Regions from separate parts of the Pseudoalteromonas tunicata genome, predicted to be linked through region 2. Evidence: predicted binding sites of a transcription regulator. Region 2 holds the regulator's gene; each other region holds the start of a gene.
What was found. The regulator FliA, encoded in region 2, starts transcription of late flagellar genes. The targets are predictions, from matches to a motif close to CTAAAGNTNNNNNNNNNNNNGCCGATA.
Positions count from the first base shown of each region.

Region 1: a site for FliA is predicted at 1,917-1,943, ahead of pomA (flagellar motor protein PomA). Genes of this name have one in related genera too.
Region 3: a site for FliA is predicted at 2,381-2,407, ahead of PTUN_RS04075 (DUF3530 family protein). Genes of this name have one in related genera too.

Region 1 is NZ_CP011032.1:943,741-948,380, forward strand. Features, by position in the region: gene dxs (1-deoxy-D-xylulose-5-phosphate synthase) at 1-512, opposite strand, end outside; gene ispA ((2E,6E)-farnesyl diphosphate synthase) at 623-1,513, opposite strand; gene xseB (exodeoxyribonuclease VII small subunit) at 1,514-1,756, opposite strand; gene pomA (flagellar motor protein PomA) at 2,016-2,777, shown strand; gene PTUN_RS04375 (flagellar motor protein MotB) at 2,783-3,703, shown strand; gene PTUN_RS04380 (hypothetical protein) at 3,881-4,369, shown strand; gene PTUN_RS04385 (DNA topoisomerase III) at 4,421-4,640, shown strand, end outside.
Region 2 is NZ_CP011032.1:2,868,871-2,873,510, forward strand. Features, by position in the region: gene PTUN_RS13050 (chemotaxis protein CheA) at 1-435, opposite strand, end outside; gene PTUN_RS13055 (protein phosphatase CheZ) at 452-1,222, opposite strand; gene cheY (chemotaxis response regulator CheY) at 1,240-1,623, opposite strand; gene PTUN_RS13065 (RNA polymerase sigma factor FliA) at 1,669-2,352, opposite strand; gene PTUN_RS13070 (MinD/ParA family ATP-binding protein) at 2,399-3,256, opposite strand; gene flhF (flagellar biosynthesis protein FlhF) at 3,249-4,640, opposite strand, start outside.
Region 3 is NZ_CP011032.1:872,204-876,843, forward strand. Features, by position in the region: gene murU (N-acetylmuramate alpha-1-phosphate uridylyltransferase MurU) at 1-671, shown strand, start outside; gene djlA (co-chaperone DjlA) at 661-1,503, shown strand; gene PTUN_RS04075 (DUF3530 family protein) at 1,515-2,348, opposite strand; gene rluA (bifunctional tRNA pseudouridine(32) synthase/23S rRNA pseudouridine(746) synthase RluA) at 2,457-3,110, opposite strand; gene rapA (RNA polymerase-associated protein RapA) at 3,153-4,640, opposite strand, start outside.

The DNA of each region.
Region 1 (4,640 bases), 1.9 Mb from region 2:
TCGAGATCGCCGGCATGGTTCATGGCTTCAAACGCCATACCCGCAGTAACAGCACCATCGCCAATGACCGCAACGACTTTTCGATTTTTGGCTTCTTTTTTTGCTGCAATCGCCATACCTAATGCAGCTGAAATAGAGGTACTAGAATGGCCTACACTAAAGGTATCGTATTGGCTTTCTTCACGGTATGGAAATGGGTGTAAACCATTTTTTTGACGTATGGTATGCATTTGGTCGCGACGACCGGTTAAGATTTTATGCGGGTAAGCTTGGTGGCCCACGTCCCAAATTAGACGATCTTCTGGCGTATTGTAGACATAATGCAACGCCACGGTGAGCTCCACCGTACCAAGGCCAGACGCAAGATGACCGCTACTTTGTGATACTGAAGTAAGTAAATACTCTCTTAATTCAGTACTTAAAGTTGCTAATCGTTCTTGTGGAAGCTCGCGTAATTGTGCTGGCTCATCGATTAAACCCAATAAGGGATACTTGCTATTATCAACGGTCATGATATTTATTGATTATCCTTACTTTACTGGCTCGATTATACATTAAAAATGCGCTTGTTCTTTTTATTTTGTTGTTCCAAACGGCATAATTAGGCTATTCGATTCAATAATTAGTGATCTCTAGAAACGATATACGCAGCCAATTGTGCTAGCTGTGTGGTATCTGCAGGTATTTGTGCTAATGCGTTAAGTGCATTTTCGTACAATTGCTGAGATTTTAATTTAGCTTGCTCAAGTCCTAATAGGGATGGATAAGTTGATTTATTGGCTTGTAAATCTGATCCCTGTGGTTTGCCTAAAACAGCGGTGTCGCCTTCAATATCAAGAATGTCATCTTGCACTTGAAAAGCTAAGCCAATATTTTCGCCAAATATTTTAAGGTTTTGCAATATTTCAGGTGTCGTTTTAGGCGCGCAAATAGCGCCCATTAAAATAGCACTTGTTAATAATGCTCCCGTTTTTAACTGATGAATTTGCTCTAATTGAGTTAAGTTTATAGCACAATTAGTTGCTGCAATATCTAAAGCTTGACCGCCGCACATACCTCGAAGCCCTGATGCACTTGCTAAATTTGCGATTAATGCAACTTGTTGCTGGGCGTTGATTGTTTTAAATTTGCTCGAAGATAATATCTCAAAAGCAAAGGTTTGCAGTGCGTCGCCAGCTAATATCGCCGTAGCTTCATCATATGCAATATGGCATGTTGGCATACCTCTGCGTAAGTCATCATCATCCATAGCAGGTAAGTCATCATGTACTAATGAATAGCTATGAATACACTCAATTGCTGCTGCGACTAAATCTAAATCATCGGGATTGGCACCGAATATTTCCCCTGTTACATAGACCATGCAAGGGCGCATGCGCTTACCACCATTTAATAGACTGTAACGCGATGCTGCTAATAAAGTTTGGTCAGTAATCATCGGCTGCGTTAATAAAGTATCAAGCACGCCCTCTACTCGTAACTGATTTTCTACAATGAGTTTCTTTATGGTCACTTATTCGGCTGCCGGTTCAAAATGAGTTAATTCAGCCTGTGGATCATTTCCCATCAAAATGCTGACTTTTTGTTCTGCTTGCTGCAATTTAGCTGATGAAACTTGTGCTAATTGGATACCACGTTCGAATTGTTTAAGCGACTGTTCAAGTGTGAGATTACCTGTTTCCATGTCTGCTACTATGCTGCTCAGTTCATGCATTGCATCTTCAAAACTTAAATTTTCTGGTTTTTTAGTTGCCATAAGGTCGTTATTTCATGGGATTGAGTTAGGTTAGTGGGGATTCTAGGGGGAATCGCGATGTAATTCAATTTATCTCAGTCCCTTAATAAAAATAGCACTAATTATGTTTTAACGGGTGCTTAAAATATGCTTTCTAAATAAAATTAACGCTATAGTTAGATTTAAGTTATTTTATGATTTGCCGATAGTAAAACGACCTTATGATAAGTACAATTTTGTGCTAACTAAATAGTTTTTATAGATTTCCCTTGGAGGGCCAGTGGATTTAGCAACGTTAATAGGCATGTTAGGTGCAATAGGCTTCATTGTTATGGCCATGATTTTAGGTGGCGACCTTGGGATGTTCGTTGATATCCCTTCAGTATTGATTGTGTTTTGTGGGTCGTTATTTGTTGTTTTATCTAACTTCACCATGGGTCAGTTTTTTGGTATAGGAAAAGTCGCCGCTAAAGCGTTTATGTTTAAAATCGAAAGCCCTGATGAGTTAATCGAAAAAGCAGTTGAACTTGCCGACTCTGCCCGTAAAGGTGGTTTTTTGGCTTTAGAGGAAGCCGAAATTCCGAATTCGTTTATGCAAAAGGGTATCAATATGTTGGTTGATGGCCACGATGCCGATGTGGTTCGAGAGACTTTACAAAAAGATATAACTCTTACCTCAACCCGTCATGATGCTGGTTCTACCTTGTTTAAAGCGTTAGGGGATGTTGCGCCTGCAATGGGAATGATTGGTACCCTGATTGGCTTAGTAGCCATGCTATCAAACATGGATGACCCAAAAGCTATCGGCCCTGCAATGGCGGTAGCCTTGTTAACTACACTGTATGGTGCTTTTTTAGCGAATGTAGTGGCTATTCCAATCGTTGCAAAATTACAGTTGCGTAAAGAAGAAGAAGAATTAAATCAAAATTTAATATTAGATGCGGTATTGGGTATTCAAGACGGTCAAAACCCTAAAGTAATTGAAGGTATATTGAAAAATTATCTACCAGAATCAAAACGTAATGTTGATACTGAGGGGTAGCAGGTATGTCGGAAGCTAAGTGTAAATGTCCACCTCCAGGGCTTCCTGCTTGGATGGGAACCTTTGCTGACCTAATGTCTTTGTTAATGTGTTTCTTTGTACTGCTTTTGGCCATGTCTGAAATGGATGTGCTGAAATTTAAACAAATTGCAGGCTCAATGAAGTTTGCGTTTGGTGTGCAAAATAAATTAGAAGTAAAAGACATTCCCAAGGGGACCAGTGTAATTGCAATGGAGTTCAGGCCTGGTAAACCAGACCCTTCACCTATCGAAACGATTCAGCAACAAACCTCTGAAATGACTCAGCAAATGCTTGAGTTTCAGGCCGGCGATGAAGAATCTGCCGGTGGGCGTCAAGAGCAACGTGGCAATAAGCGTGGGGGGGAATCACAAAGTACGGCAAAATCAGAGGCCGCGGCTTCTGAAAAAACAGCCGATCAAGAGCAAGTCAATGAACTGGTTAAAAAAATAGCCCAACAACTTGAAGAGCAAATTCAGGATGGGGCAATTGAGCTGGAGTCCTTGGGTCAGCAAATTATTATTCGTATTCGTGAGAACGGCTCTTTTCCATCAGGAAGTGCGTTTTTACAACCACAATTTAAGCCGATAATTCAAAAAATTGCCGATTTGCTTAAAGATGTTCCTGGTGAAATAACTGTCTCGGGTCATACCGATGATTATCAAGTGAGTAATGAATTGTATTTTAATAATTGGGACTTATCTGCAAAGCGTTCGGTAGCAGTAGCCAGTGAAATGCAAAAAGTAAGTGGATTTGATAAAAATCGCATGGTAGTAATTGGCCATGCAGATACTCGTCCTTTGGTTCCAAATGAAGATAGCGAATCACGTAAGCGTAATCGGCGGGTTGAGATATCCATTATGCAAGGTAAGGCGAAAGAGTCAGACCCAATAGATGTACAAAAGTAAGTTATTTATTGATTTTTCAAACTAAAAAAGTTTTACTAACGGCGCTAAGTAAATGTCTTAGTTTTATTTAAGGATAAATGAAATGAAAAAAATAGATAAATATACTTATATGCCAGCAAATGGCGGTGGTGCTGATGAGCCACCACCAAAGAAAAAAGACTCAAAATAATAGCATTTATGTTTGATATAAACAGTTTGCTTAATTATTTGTATAATGGCCAAACAATTTCAGTATGTTTGGCTTTTATTCTTTTATATTTTATTCGAGATTCAAAAGGAGCATTTTTCTCTTTAATAACAGCTGTTTTCTTTTTATACGGTTCTCTTACTCAGTCGCTTGTGTATGAATATGATATAGATTTTATTTACAGATATATCTTCTGGTCTATAAATGATCTTATATGGATGGGATGTATTGCTTATTTTGCAATTAAAGACAGGCTTTACCTCTGGCAAAGCATTATAGGTCAACTCGTTGTAGTACTTTCTCCAATTTTACAGATATTTAGGTTGCTTGATCGGCACTTATGGGATCTCTCATATTCAGATGCTATCTATAAAACTACACTTCCTTTAATTAACTTAGCTGTGGTTGTTATCTGTTTCTTACCATTATTTTTAGTACTGTCGTCACGCATAAAATCTAATAAACAACTAGCTAATTAGCTCTTTCATAATTATTATCACTGTTAATCTATACAGTTGTTAAAGTTAATTATGAAACTCTACATTGCTGAAAAACCTTCTTTAGGGCGTGCTATTGCAGATGTATTGCCAAAACCCCATCAAAAAGGGGATGGTTTTATTAAGGCAGCCAATGGTGATGTTGTTTCTTGGTGCATTGGTCATCTGCTAGAGCAAGCTGAGCCTGATCATTACAATCCGCTTTTTAAAAAATGGGACGCACACCATTTACCGATAGTGCCACAAAAATGGC
Region 2 (4,640 bases):
CTCTATAACAGGAGCACTTGGAGCAACAACAAAGTCATTATCTGATGCTGGTTTACTTAATTTATGTAAGGTTTCGAGTAACTCTGGTGATGCTGGATCAGGTTGTTCACGATTCTGAATTTTTGCAAACATTTCATTTATCGTATCAAGCGCTTGAAGAATTACATCCATAAGTTCGGGCGTAACGCTTCTTTTACCTTGACGCAATACATCAAATATATTTTCAGCCCCATGACAAGCATCAACAAGCTCCGTCATTGAGAGAAAGCCTGCACCGCCTTTTACAGTATGAAAGCCTCGGAAAATAGCATTCAATAAATCAGTATTTTCGGGATTATTTTCTAATTCAACCAATTGTTCAGACAGGAGCTCTAAAATCTCTCCAGCCTCAACTAAAAAATCCTGCAGAATATCTTCATCAACTTCAAAGCTCATGCAGCTGTTCTCCCATTTAGAAGCCTAAGCTTGACAATAAGTCATCAACTTCATCTTGACCCGAAACCACATCATCTCGCTCAGCAGCATCAATAATTGGCCCTTCCGCAACTTGATCGAGTTCTTTGTTATGAACTTTAGTTGCCTCTATTTTTTTCTCTTCTACAGCTTTTTGACCTTCAACTGGTGAACCAAACACTGTCAACATAGAGATTAAACTATCTTCAACCTCTCTAACGAGCTCAATCACTCGGCGAATAACCTGCCCTGTTAAGTCTTGGTAATCTTGGGCCATAAGCACTTGCGTCATTAAACCATGCAATTGATCGGTATTAGATTGAGTGCTTTGGATAAAATCATCCAATTCTTTACACAGTAATTTAAACTCGCCTAATTGTAGGTCGCGTGACATCAAACGATCCCAAGAGGGCTTAAGCTTTGTGATATCATCACTTAATTTGTCAGCAAGTGGTAAACTGGCTTCAATCGCATCCATAGTCTTGTTAGCAGCTTGCTCAGTCATTTCCATGACATAATTTAATCGCTGCTTAGCATCTGGAATTGATTCTTTGGTTAATTCGGAAATTTTATCGTCAAATTGGAAATTTTTTAAAGAATCATGCAATTGCCGAGTTAACTTACCAACTTCAGCAAAGAGCTCTGATTGCCCCTCTGCTGTCAATTCCATTAAGAAATCATTAGCTTGTTCTTGTTCTCCTTGTTCGAGCAATGCAACAAGGTGCCTTGCTTGATCAAGGTTAATGTGAAGCGCAGCGTTGGCTGACATGAAGCTCTCCTTCCTGTTTAACCTAAACGCTCAAACACTTTATCCAGTTTTGTTTTCAACGTAGCTGCGGTAAATGGTTTAACAATGTAGCCGTTTACACCCGCTTGCGCTGCTGCAATAATTTGTTCTTTTTTCGCTTCTGCAGTAACCATTAAAACCGGTAAATGCTTTAATTTATCATCAGCACGAATTGCTCTTAATAAATCAATACCTTGCATACCTGGCATGTTCCAATCAGTTACCACAAAATCAAACTCTTGATTTTGCAGCATTGGTAATGCGGTGCTCCCGTCATCTGCCTCTTGAACATTAGTAAAGCCTAGGTCTCTTAGCAGATTCTTAATGATTCTTCTCATAGTTGAAAAATCATCTACCACAAGAATTTTCATGTTTTTATCCAAAACATCCTCCAGTGAGGTTTAAAACCAAATTCACAAAATACTTAATTAAATCCAGCCACTGATTTTAGCTTTGAGCTTAACCATTGCCTGACCATGTATCTGACTTACTCTTGATTCACTAACCTCAAGGATAAGTCCAATTTCTTTTAAATTCATTTCATCATTGTAATAAAGTGATAAAACGAGTGCGTCTCTCTCAGGTAGACTTTTTATTGCTTCAACCAACGAAAGATTGAATTTTTCTGTTTGTGTATGATTAAAAGGTGAATCAAAAGCGTGTACTTGATCGTCGCTATGCAACACATCTTCATCCACACCTAAATCTTCAATCCCAATAATCCTACCACTGTTTACATCATTAAGAATATCATGGTATTCATTAAGCGTAATATCAAGTTTTTCAGCAACTTCTACGTCTTTTACTTCTCGACCTAGCTCCGCTTCTAATTCTGCTGTAGCTTGAGCAACCATTCTGGCGTTTTTATGAACAGAACGAGGTACCCAATCGCCTTTACGAATCTCATCAAGCATCGCCCCACGGATACGGATCCCAGCATACGTTTCAAAGCTGGCACCTTTTGTACCATCAAAGTTTTTTGCTGCTTCAATCAAACCTATCATGCCTGATTGAGTTAGATCATCAAGCTGAACACTCGCAGGTAAACGAGCAAGCAGGTGATAAGCTATTCTTTTGACCAGAGAAACATGTCTTTCAATCAGGTTGGTCATCTGTTCAGCATTACTGTAGCCGGAAACTTTACTCACTCACTAGGCCTCAGCGATTTACTAATTTTTCGATGAAAAACTCCAAATGCCCTGAAGGTTGATTTGGAATAGGCCATTTTGCAGCTTTGGCTGCAAGTGTTTTAAATGCGATGGCTGCCGGTGATTTTGGAAATAAATCAACTATCGTTTTTTGCTTACGAATGGATTTACGCATATTTTCATCAAATGGCACAGTTGCCACTAATTCCAAAGCCACATCTAAAAAGCGATCGGTTACTTTTGATAGTTTTGCAAAAAGCTCCTGCCCTTCGCGTAAACTGCGCACCATATTGGCTACAATTTTGAATTTATAGACACCATGCTCACGACTTAAAATCTTTATTAATGCGTAGGCATCGGTAATAGAGGTTGGCTCGTCACAAACAACCACAAGTACATCTTGCGCTGCTCGGGAAAAACTCAATACCATATCCGAAATACCCGCTGCAGTATCAACAATTAATACATCGTAATCAGCATTGAGTTCACCAAAAGCACGAATAAGGCCAGCATGCTCAGCAGGAGATAACTCCACCATATTCTGTGAACCTGACGAGGCTGGTACAATCCGAATACCATGAGGTCCTTCAACTAAAATATCTTCAAGCTCACATTCACCAGATAATACGTGAGACAAGTTACGCTCCACTCGAAGTCCGAGCATAACGTCACAATTAGCAAGCCCTAAGTCAGCATCAAGGACAAGTACTCTTTGGCCTTGCTGTCCCATAGCGATTGCCATATTGAGCGAGACGTTAGTTTTACCTACGCCGCCTTTTCCGCCTGTCACTGCGATTACTTTCACAGCTTGATTTGTTTGATTCATTCTCCGCAGGCCACTTGCTTGATCTAAAACTGTATTAATCATACATCCCTACTGCATGAGACTCCAAGTTTGGATGTCTTTTAAATTGCGTGTTTGCACGTTTTGCGAACAGTTGTTCAGCCTTTTTTACTAATTTTTCTGCATTTGCCACACGAATATCCTCAGGAACTCGTTGACCATTAGTAAGATACCCTATTGGGAGGCGATTTTGAATCGCTATACTAATAATCTCTCCTAAACTTAGACATTCATCAAGTTTTGTGAATATACAACCACTTAGATGTACCTTTTTGAAGTGTTTTACTGTTTCTTGTAACACTTCATGCTGTGCTGTGGCACTGAGTACTAAATAGCTGCGAATATCCACTCTGGCATTTTTCATTAAGGTATTCAACTGCTCAGTTAAACGTAAGTCTCGTTGACTCATACCTGCTGTGTCAATTAATACTAGACGCTTATTTCTTAAATGATAAAGCATTTCTGCTAATTCGTTTGCGTCTTTTACTTGCTTAACTGGACAACCAATAATACGGCCATAAGTTGCAAGCTGCTCATAAGCCCCAATACGGTAAGTATCTGTTGTTATTAATGCTATTTTGTCAGCGCCAAATTTTTGAGCACCAAGAGCCGCAAGTTTTGCAACTGTGGTTGTTTTACCGACACCTGTTGGTCCAACTAACGCAAATACACCGCCGTTACGCAAAATTTCGTTGTTACTGGTATAAAGTTGGCTTTGTACCATTTCAAGCAAAGCTTGCCATGCTTTTTTCTCAGAAACATCATCAGGGATAAAGCAAGCCATTTGCTCTGCTACTTCGCTGCTAATGCCCATACCTTTTAAACGGTCGACCATATAGGCCTTCGTTGGATCTTTACGCGCTAAATCCTGTGACATTAAGCCTGATACTTGATGCTCGAGTAATTGACGAATAGCGAACATTTCATCTCGCATTGCTTTGATTTGAGCATCATTTCTAGGATCAGTTTTCGTTCTTAATTCACTGCTTTTTTCTGCTGCTTTTTTTGGTTCAGATACTAACTCGTCTTCCTCTGGGCCTTTATACCAATGCGATGTTGATACTTTTTGTTGTTTTTCTAACATGCTTGATAACGTGGAAGATTGAGGTTTAGTTGCTTGACGGTTAAGCAAGGCTTCTAAACTATCAGCCATTTTAGCTTCAGGCTCAGCTTGAGCCTGCATAGGACGCGGGCGTACAAACTGACTTTGCATGCCCTGTGCTTGTGTTGCTTCACGCTCTGAAAGTGGTGATCTGGCAGCATTATTTACACTGCTTTTTACTGGTGTTCTGTCGTAATCAACAGCAGCAACAATCTCAACGCCATTGGCCATTTTTTTGTTAGACATGATCACCGCATCTGCGCCAAGCTCTTCTTTTACTTCATTAAGAGCTGTGCGCATATCTTT
Region 3 (4,640 bases), 2.0 Mb from region 2:
TGATTTTGGCCGCAGGGCGTGGAAAACGCATGATGCCTTTAACTGCCGAACAACCAAAACCGATGTTAACTGTGCAAGAAAAACCATTAATTGTTTATCATTTAGAGCGTTTACGTGCGGCAGGTATTACTGAGGTAATAATAAACCTTGCGTGGTGCGGTGAAAAAATTCAGCACTATTGTGGTGATGGCAGTCAGTGGGGTTTAACAATTCATTATTCACAAGAGGTGGCTGAGGGTCTTGAAACCGCTGGGGGTATTATTCAAGCCTTACCTTTACTTGGTGATGCCCCTTTTTTGGTGATTAATGGCGATATATTCACCGATTATGATGTCAGTAGTTTAACTCAGTTACAGCTCGATGACGGCCACGCACATTTAGTTTTAGTCGAAAACCCATCGCATCATCCACAAGGTGATTTTGCCTTTGCGCAAGGTCATTTGGTTGCCAATAGTGAGCCTCGTTTCACCTTTGCTGGAATTGCGTTGTACCATCCTACTTTTTTTGCCGGCTTACCTGTAGATTTTCGCCCTTTAGCGCCATTACTTAGGGCTAAAATGGCCGAGCACAAAGTACATGGCGAACGGTATTTAGGAGTGTGGGTTGATGTGGGCACACCAGAACGGCTAGCCGAACTTAATATAATACAAGGACAACGTAATGTGGGGTAAGGTACTTGGCACTATTTTTGGCTTTTTGTTTGGCCGTTGGCTTGGGGCTATTTTAGGTTTTTATCTCGGCCATATGTTTGACCGTTCGATAAAACAAAATTTTGATAAAGTGGGGGGCTTTCAATCGCTGTTTAAAGGCGAAGAAGTGAGTGAACGCCAAGCGTTATTTTTTTATACCTGTTTTTCGGTAATGGGCCACATAGCTAAATCGAATGGTCGAGTGAGTGAAATTCATATCAAAGCCGCAGGTGTTTTTATGGATGAAATGCAACTGCAAGGCGAAAGTCGTCAAGAAGCGCAAGATGCATTTCGAGCTGGTAAAAGTAATGATTTTGCCTATAAAGAAACACTTGATGAATTTAAGCAGCGCTTTCGTGGTCGGTTTGATTTGTTGCAGTTATTTCTAGAAATTCAAATTCAAATGGCTTTTTGTGATGGCGTATTATCTGATAACGAAAAAGCGTTATTGCAGCAAGCAGCTAAAACCTTAGGGTTTTCAAGTAGTCATTTTGCATTTATTTTAAAACGTTATCAGGCTGAATTTAAGTTTAATCAACAGCGTCAGCAATTTCATGGCAAGTATAATAATCAGCAGCGTCAAACGAGCAATGCTCAATCAGCAATGGATCGCGAGCAAGCGCTTGCGGTGCTTGGTGTGAGCCAAGATGCGAATGCAGCTGAAATCAAAAAAGCATATCGTAAATTGATGGGACAACATCACCCTGATAAATTAGTATCACAAGGGTTACCGCAACATTTAATGGAAGTAGCGAAACGAAAAAGCCAAGATATTCAAGCTGCTTATGAGTATTTGAAAAAAAATCCTGCTTAGTTTTTGTGAAACTACAAGCCTGATTTAGTTAAAAAGCCATAAATTTCTTTTGTTAAACGAGCCTGTTGTTGCGGGCTTGTTTGACTGTTAAATAACTCGCGTTGGCGATAATTTAATTTATGTTCACGCGTTGCTATGATTTTTCGTTGAGACAGTGTCTCTTTTACTAAGCTGCTATCTGCGGTGCTGAAAATATCAAGCACGGGCGGTTTTACCTTGGCGAAATTTTGATTAAGTAATTCATTTTTAGCGCGATCAGGTAAATAGCTACTCAAAAAGATCAGCGCATCCACTTCTTCTTCGGGGGTTTTTGCAAAATAATCGACTAATAATGTTGAGGTTGCGCCTTGAGCAATTACGATAATAAACCCCGGATGGCCGAGGGCTGTTTGATACACAGCTTTAAAACGGCTCATAAGTTGTAACTGATATGCGTTGAGCGCATCGGAATCAAGTCGCTCAGCGTCAGGAGCATGAAAAAGGGTGTTATCAGCCTTTATTTCTTGTTGATAAAAAGCGATAGGATCAGGAATGTTCATGGCGTAACTTACCCAACCATATTGATTTAAGGTTTTGCGCAGCGAGTCTAGGCCATAATAATTATTTGCAGGTAATTGCCAGTCAGGCATTAAAATGACGATGCCTTTGGCCATAGCAGAAGTACGGTCGCGAAATAAAGTAGCAAATTCAGTTTCACCGGCAAGCACCATTTTAATTTCATCACCACGGTAATAATGAAATTGGTCTTGTTGGAAAATACTTTCAAGTGAGTCAGGTGCTTTTATCTCTAACGCCTGTGCAGCAAAAAGATTAAGACTCCAAATTAACAACAATAGGTATCGCACGCTCAATCCACCTTGATGGAACAATGATTCACTATCGGCCTAAAAAACAAAAAGTTGAGTTTTTTATCTACGTTTAGCTGCGCTAGCAGGTTCAAGAGTTTAGCTGCGTTAAAAAGGGCACGGTGCAGTAAACTCTAATGCTTGAGCTGTTACTGGGTGCGTAATTGCAAGCCACTCGGCATGTAATTGTAAGCGGCTGGCCATTTGAAATGCTTCAGGGTGAGCATAGAGCTTGTCTCCTAAAATAACATGGCCTTGCGATAACATGTGGACCCGAAGTTGATGTGAGCGCCCTGTAATAGGCGTTAACGCAACTCGTGTGGCATGTTCTTCGTAATTGAGCACTTGCCAATGAGTAAGTGACGGTTTGCCATATTCAAAGTTAACCATTTGTTTTGGACGGTTAGGCCAATCACAAATAAGGGGTAAATCAACAGAACCTGTTTCGGGCGTTAGTTTGCCAAATACACGAGCAATATAACGCTTTTGTGTTTTTCGGTCTTGAAATTGGCGGCTGACATGGCTGTGGGCAGCTTTGTTAAGTGCTAAACAAATAAGCCCAGATGTGGCCATATCGAGGCGATGCACGATTTTTGCGGTTGGAAATACTCGCTGGGCTCGTTTTTCAAGGCAGTCGGCATGTAATGGATCTTTGCCCGGCACAGTGAGCAAACCACTTGGTTTATTTAAGATTAAAAGGTCTTCATCTTGATAAATAATTTCAAGATATGGAGACATTGGGGGGGAGTAGTTTAGTAACAAGGCCGACCTCTCAGTTAGAAGTCGGCCATTTTAGTGAAATGCTTAGTGAGACACAACAATTAAACGGATAGCGTCTAATTTGAGCTGGGTTTTATCGATGTGTTGGGCTAAATCATTTTGCTGCTTCACAAAAAACCTAATTTCTTCCTCGCGGATATTTGGATTACATTGTTTGAGAGCGGTCAAACGAGCAACTTCATCAGCAAGCGCGACTTCCATATTCGCTTGTGCGCTTGTTTTGAGAGCTTGCATTTGTTGCTCTGCCAAACCTTGTGCTGTGGTAATTAAGCTATGAATTTGCGGTTGTAGTGCATTGACAAGTTTACTACCCGTTTGGCGACCAACAGCTGAAAGTTGTTGGTTAAATCCTTCAAAGCCGACATTCGCTGCAAGATTATTACCTGATTTATCGAGCAAAATACGAATCGGTGTTGGTGGTAAAAAACGACCAATTTGCAGCGAATTAGGTGCTGTTGCTTCGGCAATATAAATCAGCTCAACAAAAAAGGTGCCTGCAGGCAGCTTTTTGTTTTTCAGTAATGCCACTGAGCTTGAGCCAAAGTTATCATCGGCAATCAACTCCATCGCACCTTGTACCATAGGGTGATCCCATGAAATAAAGTGAATGTCTTCTTGCGCAAGTGCAGTTTCACGGTCAAAGGTAACCGTAATGCCATCGTCTTTTAAGCATGGGAATGACGGCACTAACATGTGCTCACTGGGGTGCAGTACAATGCTGTTTTCGCCTTTATCATCTTGATTGACACCAAATACGTCAAAAATCTTGATCATAAACATCGCCAAATGTGTTTCGTTATCACGAGCTGCAATGGCTTCAACTAATTGTTCAGCACGGCCTTGACCACTTGAATGTAGCTCTAACAAACGGTCGCGCCCTTGTTCCATTTTGTTTTTCAGCACTTTGTTTTGCTTTTCAACTTGCTCAAGTAATGGGTCGAGTTCGTCTTCATCACAATTGTGAGTCGCAATAAGTTCAAGTAATTCTTCTGAGAATTGCTGATACAGTAATTGGCCTGTGCTTGAGGTATGCTCAAAACCATTGATCCCTTCGTGATACCAGCGATACAAGACTTCTTGTGCGGTATTAGCAAAATATGGCACATGAATTTGCACATCTTCGGTTTGACCAATACGGTCTAAGCGGCCGATACGTTGCTCTAATAAATCGGGATTAAGTGGTAAATCAAACAATACTAAGGTATGGGCAAATTGGAAGTTACGTCCTTCAGAGCCAATTTCAGAACACAGTAAAACTTGAGCTGCATTATCTTCGCTGGCAAAAAATGCTGCTGCGCGGTCACGTTCAATAATGCTCATGCCTTCATGGAAAACGGCCGCTTTAATGGCTTCGCGTTCACGTAACTCTTGCTCAAGAGTTAAAGCTGTTTGTGCATGGGCGCAAATTACTAGTACTTTTTCGCGTTTTAACTCTAACAATTTATCAATCAGCCAATCGACTCGTGGGTCGAATTTAGCCCATGTAGCGCTACCGCCTTCAAATTCTTGATA